One region of the Limnohabitans sp. INBF002 genome, then DNA from elsewhere that is predicted to be linked to it. Evidence: predicted binding sites of a transcription regulator. Region 1 holds the regulator's gene; the other holds the start of a gene.
The links. The regulator HrcA, encoded in region 1, represses chaperone genes, less so after heat shock. The targets are predictions, from matches to a motif close to TTAGCACTCNNNNNNNNNGAGTGCTAA.
Positions count from the first base shown of each region.

Region 2: a site for HrcA is predicted at 1,699-1,725, ahead of groES (co-chaperone GroES). Genes of this name have one in related genera too.

Region 1 covers NZ_AP027055.1:1,889,671-1,894,492, reverse strand. Annotated here, with positions in the region: gene recN (DNA repair protein RecN) at 1-284, opposite strand, end outside; gene QMG15_RS09375 (NAD kinase) at 281-1,177, opposite strand; gene hrcA (heat-inducible transcriptional repressor HrcA) at 1,217-2,218, shown strand; gene QMG15_RS09365 (DMT family transporter) at 2,224-3,165, opposite strand; tRNA gene QMG15_RS09360 (tRNA-Ile) at 3,213-3,289, shown strand; tRNA gene QMG15_RS09355 (tRNA-Arg) at 3,321-3,397, shown strand; gene QMG15_RS09350 (hypothetical protein) at 3,593-4,159, shown strand; gene QMG15_RS09345 (tripartite tricarboxylate transporter substrate binding protein) at 4,288-4,822, shown strand, end outside.
Region 2 covers NZ_AP027055.1:289,026-293,847, forward strand. Annotated here, with positions in the region: gene groL (chaperonin GroEL) at 1-1,293, opposite strand, end outside; gene groES (co-chaperone GroES) at 1,328-1,615, opposite strand; gene QMG15_RS01510 (DUF2145 domain-containing protein) at 1,871-2,653, shown strand; gene QMG15_RS01515 (hypothetical protein) at 2,696-3,079, opposite strand; gene QMG15_RS01520 (outer membrane beta-barrel protein) at 3,345-3,854, shown strand; gene QMG15_RS01525 (lytic transglycosylase domain-containing protein) at 3,928-4,822, opposite strand, start outside.

The DNA.
Region 1 (4,822 bases):
AGCAGCAGGTGGTCGTCGGCAGCGATGTCGGCAAAGCCTTCTTCATCTAGCCATTTCAAGATGTCGGATGTGGTGTCGAACTCGGCACAAATCTCGGCACGGGCTGCGCCTTCGCGCACCACGCTGCTTTCAGCACGCGCGCCCAGTACCAGTTGCAGGGCGTCTATCAAAATCGATTTGCCAGCACCGGTCTCGCCGGTGAGCGCAGAAAAACCGCTTGACAAGTCGAGGTCCAGCTCGCGCACGATCACAAAATCGCGCAAAACGATGTGCTGCAGACTCATGCCACACCCTCGTTCCAGTGCAGTTTTTGACGCAAGGTGTCGTAATAGCTCCAGCCGCGTGGATGTAAAAAGGTGGCGTGGTAGTTGGAGCGTTTGACTGTGATGCGGTCGCCAATCAGCAGCGATGCCAGCGACTGCATGTCAAAGTTGGCACTGGCGTCACGGCCAGCCACCAGGTCAATCGTCACCTCGCCGGTGTCGGACAGCACGATGGGGCGGTTGGACAGTGTGTGCGGCGCAATGGGTGCCATGACCCAGGCTGGCAAGGACGGGTGCAGCAGCGGGCCGCCGACGGATAGAGAGTAAGCGGTAGAGCCTGTGGGCGTTGCAATGATGACGCCGTCAGCGCGTTGGTTCGCCACAAACCGGCCATCAATGGCGACGCGTACTTCCAGCATGCCGCTGGTGGCGCCACGGTTGACCACCACGTCGTTCAGGGCCAGGGCATTGAACACGCAATGGCCATCGCGCCATACCTTGGCGCGCATCAATGCGCGGCGGTCTTCCTCATAGCCGCCGCCCAGCATGGCGGTCAGTGTGTTTTTGACTTCATTCAAAGGAATGTCAGTGATGAAACCCAAGCGACCTTGGTTGATACCAATGAGCGGTACGTTGTGTGGTGCCAGTTGGCGGGCATAGCCCAGCATGGTGCCGTCGCCACCCAGCACAATGGCCAAGTCGCAAGATGTGCCAATTTCTTCGATGCCCATCACCGTGTAGCCACTCAGGCCCGAGCCGGCTGCTGTGTCATGCTCTAGGATGACTTCACAGCCCAGCGTGTGCAAGAACTGCGCAATTTCCTCTAGGGTTTTGCGGGAAGATGGGTTAGCGCTTGAACCTGAGTTCAAGTGGTATTTCCCAAGCAAGGCAATCTGACGAAACTTCGATTTCATAGGCAAATTACATCACTAAAATTCGACAACAGGATGACCATGCTAGACGATCGCGCCAAGTTATTGCTCAAAGCGCTGGTAGAGCGCTACATCGCTGACGGGCAACCCGTCGGATCGCGCACGTTGTCTCGCGCCACGGGCATCGAGTTGTCGCCCGCGACCATCCGCAATGTGATGTCGGATTTGGAGGAGTTGGGCCTCATTGCCAGCCCCCACACCTCAGCAGGGCGCATTCCCACGGCGCTGGGCTATCGCCTGTTTGTGGACACCATGCTCACCGCTGAGCGCAGCCACATGCAAACCCCGACGTTGGCCCCAGATCAGCCGCAAAAAGTGATCGCCAATGCCGCACATCTGTTGTCTGATTTGTCGCATTTTGTGGGGGTGGTGATTGCGCCGCGCCGCAGCTCGGTGTTTCGCCACATTGAGTTTTTGCGTCTGTCGGACCGGCGTTTGTTGGTCATCATCGTGTCGCCCGAGGGTGATGTGCAGAACCGCGTGCTGTTCACCGAAACCGACTACTCGGCCTCGCAGCTGGTGGAAGCATCTAACTATTTGAACCACCATTTCGCGGGCATGGCGATTGAGCAGGTGCGCGAAAAACTCTTGGCCGAGGTGGAATCACTGCGCGGCGAAATTGCCACCTTGATGCAAGCGGCGGTGCAGGTAAGCACCGAGGCCTTGACCCAAGCGCAAGACAATGTGGTGGTCAGTGGCGAACGTAATTTGCTGTCGGTGAGTGACTTTTCCAGCGACATGGGCAACCTGCGCCGCGCTTTTGATTTGTTTGAACAAAAAGCACAGCTGGTGCGTTTGCTCGATAGCTCCGCTCAAGCCGAAGGTGTACGTATTTACATCGGCGGCGAAAGCAAAATCGTGCCTATGGAAGAGCTGTCGGTGGTGAGCGCTCCCTACGAGGTAGACGGCCTCGTGGTGGGTACGCTGGGTGTCATCGGCCCCACGCGCATGGCCTACGACCGGATGATTCAAATTGTGGATATCACGTCCAAGTTGGTGAGCAACGCCCTCAGCCACAAATAGGGCGTTTAAGTTTTTGGCAAACGTACGCCAAACAAAATACCGCAAGTCACTAGGGCAAGACCTGCAATTAAGTTGAGGCTCATGGGTTCATTCAAAAACACCACCGCCCCCAGCGCTGACAAGCCCGGCACCAGCGCCGTGATCATGGTGGAGCGCACGGGACCATAGTGACGGATCATCACGTTAAAGGTGATGCCTGAAATCACGACGGAACCTACGCCTTGGAATATGGCTTGAAACAACATCTCAGAAACAGGGGCTGTGTCTAAGTGTGTAGGCACCCAGCCTGCGTAAGCGGCCAAACCATAAACCGGCACAAAGCCCACGCAAGAAAAAGCCGTGATGGCGATGGTGGCGCGCACAGGTTCTAGCGCATGGCGGCGTACCAGCACGCTGTAGCAAGCCCAGCAAAAGGCTGCCGACATAAACATCACATCGCCTTTCCAAACCTCGCCGCCATCCAATGCTTTGAGCAAACTTGTACCGCCCACCAACATATCGCCCAACACAATGCAAGCCAAGCCCATGGCGCGTGCGCGGGTGATGTGATCGTGTAGCACCACGAGGGCCAAGAGTGATGTCCACAGCGGCAAGCTGCCAGGCATCAGTACAGAAGCGTGTGCTGCAGGCGCAAAGAAAAAACCAGAATAAACCAACATTGCATAAAGCATGCTGCCGAAAAGCCCAGCCAAGACCGTGATGCGCAAGGGCAGTGGAGACAAACCCATCAGCGAACCCACGCGGTCACCCGAATGGCGCTGCGAACGCATCAGCCACCAGCCCCAAGGGAGCAGCACGCATCCCGCGCCGATGATGCGCAGAAAGCCAATATCGAGGGGAAGCAGGTGATGCGCAGCAGAGGCGCGCGCCACAACGATGAAGGACGACCAAATCAGCACCGTCACGACTGCAGCGGCGAGCCCGAGGGCTCTAGGGGAGAGTTTCATTTGAAGAATGATAGTTTGCATAGCCCCTACAATCTGTCGCTTCGGTTGGGGCGTTAGCTCAGTTGGTTAGAGCAGAGGACTCATAATCCTTTGGTCCACGGTTCAAGTCCGTGACGCCCTACCAAATATCTGTGATATACTTTCGGTTTTCCAGAGCGGCTGTAGCTCAGCTGGATAGAGTACTTGGCTACGAACCAAGGGGTCGTGGGTTCGATTCCTGCCAGCCGCACCAAACGTGAAGTCCTAGAACAGTAATGTTCTAGGACTTTTTCGTTTTTGCAGCTCTTTATGCCGATCTCGCTTGGTGGACATCCGGTGACCGTTTGGTAATTTATTTTCCTTGGGTCGAATTTATATTCATTAGGAATAAGCCAACTGCAAGCTTGGCATATCAATATGACGAAAATTTCTGAAAGAAGGAATTGTCGTGACTTATAAAAACCGGTTTTTCATTGTCTGTACCACGGCAATCGTTTATTTCGTTTTGTATCAAGTTAACTTGATACTGTTTAGCTCGCTCAATTACTCTCACCGTGTGGATTGGGTGTTTTTGCCAAGTGGTCTGCGGTTGACGTTCGTACTTTTATTTGCGCTGGACGGTGCCATCGGCATCATGCTTGCGTCGACCTTGTTGACATATTTTTTATATTTCGACGGCAGCTATCTGAACCTTTTGATCGGTGGTTCGCTTGCTGGTTTCGCGCCTTTCATGGCACGGCAAATTGCGATCGATTACTTAAAGCTCGATAAAGATTTGTTGAACTTGCGTGCCTTAGGGCTTTTCAAGGTGTCTGTTTTGTTTGCCATCATCAGTTCGTTGATTCATCAGCTTTGGTATTTTTGGATTGGGCGGACTGAGAGTTTTCTCACCAGCACTGCCGTCATGATGGTGGGCGATTGGTTTGGGACAGTCTTGGTGTTGGCTTGCTTTGGATTGATTCTTCCTTGGATGAAGTCAGCCTTAGCGTTCGTCAAAACGAAAGTGATTCAATAGGGGGGCAAGCCTCGTTTCTTGTGTCCAAGGCGCCCGATTGCTTTACGTGACTGTGGTTTTTGAAGTTTTCTTCTTTAATGTGTTTGGAAGTGTGAGTCACTTCACAAAAACAAACAGGAGACGTCAGTATGAAAACCATTCGCACGCTGTTCAAGGTCGGTATGACCTTCGCTTCGTTCTTCGCCGCGTTCGCGGGGCACGCCCAACAAGGCTATCCAAATCGCCCCGTCAAAATCATTGTGCCGTTTGCCGCCAGTGGACCGGCTGACAACTACGCGCGCTTTATGGCGCAGCGTTTGCAAGACGCCTTAGGGCAGCCTTTTGTGGTGGATAACCGGCCTGGTGCGGGGTCAATCATTGGCACTGACGCTGCAGCCAAAGCACCTGCCGATGGTTACACCTTGTTGATGATGTCCAACGCACAGACGGTGAATGAGTCTTTGATTCCCAATAAGCCTTACAACTTGGTCAAAGATTTTGCGCCGATTGCGCCAATTAATTATTCAGATTTGGTCTTGGTGGTGAACCCCAACGTCCAGGCCAATTCATTGCAAGATCTCATCAAACTTGCGCGTGCGAATCCCGGCAAGATGAACTATGCCTCCTCGGGCAACGGCACGCCGTATCACATGGCGGGTGAGCTGTTCAAGTACATGGCGAATG
Region 2 (4,822 bases), 990 kb from region 1:
ACCTTTGATGGTGCCAGCGGTTTGACGTGCGCGCAGCAATGCCACGCCGCCGCCAGCCACGATGCCTTCTTCCACAGCAGCGCGCGTGGCGTGCAGGGCGTCTTCCACGCGGGCTTTCTTTTCTTTCATTTCGACTTCGGTGGCAGCGCCAACCTTGATCACGGCAACACCGCCAGCCAACTTGGCCACGCGCTCTTGCAGCTTCTCGCGGTCGTAGTCAGAAGTCGCTTCTTCGATTTGCACGCGCACTTGTTTGACGCGGGCTTCGATGTCAGCAGCTGCACCAGCGCCGTCGATGATGATGGTGTTTTCTTTGCCCACTTCGATGCGCTTGGCTTGGCCAAGGTCAGCCAAAGTCACTTTTTCGAGGGTCAAGCCAACTTCTTCGGCAATCACTTTGCCGCCGGTCAAGATAGCGATGTCTTCCAACATGGCTTTGCGACGATCGCCAAAGCCTGGAGCCTTCACAGCCACAACCTTCAAGATGCCACGGATGGTGTTGACCACCAAAGTTGCCAAGGCTTCGCCTTCAACTTCTTCAGCAATGATCAACAAAGGACGGCCAGCTTTTGCAACGGCTTCCAGTGTGGGCAACAAGTCGCGGATGTTGCTGATCTTCTTGTCGAACAACAACACGAAGGGGTTGTCCAACAAAGCAGCTTGCTTCTCTGGGCTGTTGATGAAGTAAGGAGACAGGTAGCCGCGGTCGAATTGCATGCCTTCCACAACGTCGAGTTCGTTGTTCAAAGACTTGCCGTCTTCCACAGTGATCACGCCTTCTTTGCCCACTTTTTCCATGGCGTTGGCGATGATTTCACCAATGCTGTAGTCGCTGTTGGCAGAGATAGAACCGACTTGCGCGATTTCTTTGGTGGTTGTGGTGGCCTTGGTGGCTTTCTTCAACTCTTCGATCAAAGCTGCAACAGCTTTGTCGATGCCGCGCTTCAAGTCCATGGGGTTCATGCCAGCGGCAACGTACTTCATGCCTTCGCGCACGATGGCTTGAGCCAACACGGTGGCGGTAGTCGTACCGTCGCCAGCGTTGTCAGACGTCTTGGAAGCAACTTCCTTGACCATCTGAGCGCCCATGTTTTGCAACTTGTCTTTGAGTTCGATTTCCTTGGCCACAGACACGCCGTCTTTGGTCACGGTAGGGGCGCCGAACGAGCGCTCCAACACCACGTTACGACCCTTAGGGCCCAAAGTCACTTTGACCGCGTTGGCCAAAATGTTCACGCCTTCAACCATGCGTGCGCGGGCTTCGCCGCCGAAAATTACGTCTTTTGCTGCCATTTTGATATTTCCTTAAATTTCTGAATTCGTGAACTTATTCGACAACGGCGAACAGGTCTTCTTCTTTCATGACCAACAGTTCGTCGCCAGCCACCTTGACGGTTTGGCCGCTGTATTTGCCGAACAACACGCGGTCGCCGACTTTCACTGTCAGAGCTTTGGTCTCGCCTTTGTCATTGGTCTTGCCTGGGCCGACGGCCACAACTTCACCTTGATCAGGCTTTTCAGCAGCTGAATCAGGGATGACGATGCCAGAGGCGGTTTTGGTTTCGCTTTCGATACGTTTAACGATCACGCGGTCGCCGAGAGGACGAAGTTTCATTGCATCTCCAAATAGGAACTAAGGGTTTGAAAGCAAAGCGCCCAGACACGCTGGACGCCGATTAAGCCACTGGCGGGGCGCTGTTAGCACTCCCTGCCATTGAGTGCTAATTTTAGGCCATCTTGATGAATTTCAAGAGGTCAGCCGCGCATAAGACGCGTTGTTTTGAGTTGTCGATGAAGTATTTGTAGTTAACCATGTTGAATTTGTTGCTTTGTACGCTAGGCCCGATATGCTTTTGCGACGAGGTCATGGATGAAATTCACACGCATCACCCTTTCAATTTGCTGCGCATTGCTGTTGTCTGTGTCTGCCATGGCACAAGGGTTCAGCGTCAGCAGTTCAGCGCCGTCCCAGGTCGCGCACTTCAAGCCCGAACAAATTCGCGCGTTTGCACAAAAGGTCGAGCGCACGCTGGCTGACACGGGCGCGCGCGTTGCCATCATTGCCAGGATGGGGCGGCCGGCTTCTGAGCTGCCAGAAGGCATGCACTTCACGCATGTGGCGTTTGCCGTTCGTGGTGAGAAGTCGGTGGGCTATGCCATCCAAAACTTGTACCAGCTCGACGATCACCCCGATGTGAGCGCCCTTGTGCAAGATGTGCCTGTTGAGTTTTTCAAAGGCGTGGTCACGCTGGAGTCTGGCTTGATCATTCCTTCACCCGTGTTGCAAGACAAATTACTCAAGGTGATTGCCTCGCCGACTTACCAGCAGTTGCATCAGCGCGACTATTCGGTCATTGCCAACCCCTACACCCTGGGGCGGCAAAACTGCACGGAGTTTGTGTTGGATGTGCTGAATGCGGCGATCTACCAAACCAGTGACATTCAGGCGATCAAAGCCTACGAAAAAGCCCATTTCGTCGCGCAACCTGTGCATGTGAACGCATTCAAGCTCATGCTGGGGGCTATGTTGGATGCGGAAGTGTCGCTGTCGGACCACCGCGGTCTGCCCGTGACCGCCACTTTCGAGCGCCTTGCCGACTACCTACAAACGTACGACACGGGCGCGGTGGTCAAAAGGGTCTATTCGGACTGATGCATCAGCCCAATAAAAAAAGCGCCCTGAGGGGCGCTTTTTTTATTCGCTGCGGCTTTGTGCGCAGCGAATGTCAGCCATGACTCGGTAATCGGTCAAGGCGCTGTCCCACATGCGGGCTTCGCGGTCAGCTTTGAACCAGGCCACGAGTTGACGTTTGCAGTATTTGCCGAAAACCACCAAACACATCAAGACGGCAGCCCACAACACGACCCAAGCGCCCAGCTCTTGGCCTTCTTGCGATGCGTCAACGATGTCATAGATCGAAGCGATGAGGCTCAAGGCGCCAAACATCAACAACACCGCGGCGTAAGTGCTTTCTTGCTGGAGACGTTGAACAACGTTTTTAGCTGATGCGTAAGCGCGCTCAAAGCGGGTGACGCCGGGGTGGCTGGTGGTGTAGCTGATGTTGACGAACGTGGTCATGGAAATCCTTAAATGTCTCAGTCAGACTGAAGTAAGGTTGAAGTATAGGGTTAACCCTAAATCCTTGCAAGTCTCTGGAAATCATGTGCATCTGCGTGGGGAACGATGTCTATCTACCTATCATTTGTTAATAAAATATTACAAAAATAGTTTTAAACTTCTTTTTGTAAATATAAATAACTCATATTTAATTTACTTGCCTGTTCGTGACAGGCAATTTTATGAACTCTGGCGCATTGCCAAATATTGAAATTGAAGGATATTTATGAAAACGATCAGCCGCTTGTTGGCTTCTCTCGTCTTGGTGGCTACGGCCGGTGTGGCTAGCGCCCAAGGTAAAGCCCCAGCACATACTGACTACTATGCAGAAGCCGGTTTGCTGGGTTTGCGACTCAAGGGTGACCAAGGTAGCGATACGCCTAAGTTGGGTCGTTTCATCGTGGGTAAAGAAATTAACCGTACGTTGTCAGTCGAAGGCATGGCCGCACTGACCTTGAAGAAGGCAGATGGCACATCTGCTGACGTTCTGGGTGTGTTTGTGAAGCCCAAAATGGCACTTGCAAAAGATGTGGATGGCTTCATTCGCGTTGGCGCTGCTACAACGAGTGCTAACGGCAATGGTGAACAAGGCTTGATGACGCGTATGGCTTATGGTTTTGGTGTCGAAACACAATTGACTAAAGATATTTACGGTCAAGTGGATTACATGCAATATGCAAAAAGCGGCAGCGAATCTGTACGCGGTTTCACGTTGTCTGTTGGCACACGCTTCTAATCTAAGCGAACGCCCAATAAAAACGCCTTGCAGTGCAAGGCGTTTTTTTATGTCTGATGCAAAGTTTAAAGTGTCAAGGCAACTCTAAATTTTCTGCTGGCGCTGTCGCATCACGAGGCCCCACTAGACCCAATCTTGCCTTGAGGGATTGGGGCTGACCCGTGATGAGTGCGGCGTAGTTGGTGGTGTTGGACAGCACTTTTTTGACGTAGTCGCGGGTTTCATTGAAGGGTACGTTTTCAGCCCAGATGGCGCCTTCCAGGACAGGGCCTGTGCCGTCGTTAGGCGCACGCCAACGGCGTGAGCGGCTGGGGCCGGCGTTGTACGCGCCGGCAGCCAACGGCATGGAGCCCTCAAAGCTGTCTAGCACCAGTTTCAAGTACCCGGTGCCGATGGCGATGTTGGTGTCACGGTCGGTGATTTGGTCTGGTGTGAAGCTGGTCAAACCAATTTTGCGAGCGGTCCATTTGGCGGTGGCGGGCATGACTTGCATGAGGCCCGAGGCCCCCACGCCCGAGCGGGCATCCGTGACGAAGCGGCTTTCTTGGCGAATCAGGCCGTACACATACGCAGGGTCGAGGTTGATGGTTTTGGCGCGTGCCACCACGGCGTCTTTGTGCGGCATGGGGAAGCGTTGCTCAAAGTCCATGACCTGACGCGTGCGCTCGCTGGTGTTGATGCAGCGGTCCCACACTTGGTTGTCGCAGGCGAGTTGCGCAGCGGCCAGCAGCTCGCGGTCGCTCATCAAGCCAGCTTTGCCCTCGGCGTTGACGAGGTTGGTGGCGTAGTTCCACTCGCGCACTCCTTCAGAGCGCAGGCCCATGCCAATGGCGTAGAGCGCACGTTGTAACGATGGGTTGCGTTTAGCGACTTCCATTTCTTCGGCAGTGGGCGCCGGTGGGCGTGCAGGTGCAGTCACTTTGCGGCCCAGCTCTTCGAGGGCGAGCTGTTCGTAAAAACCGCGCACA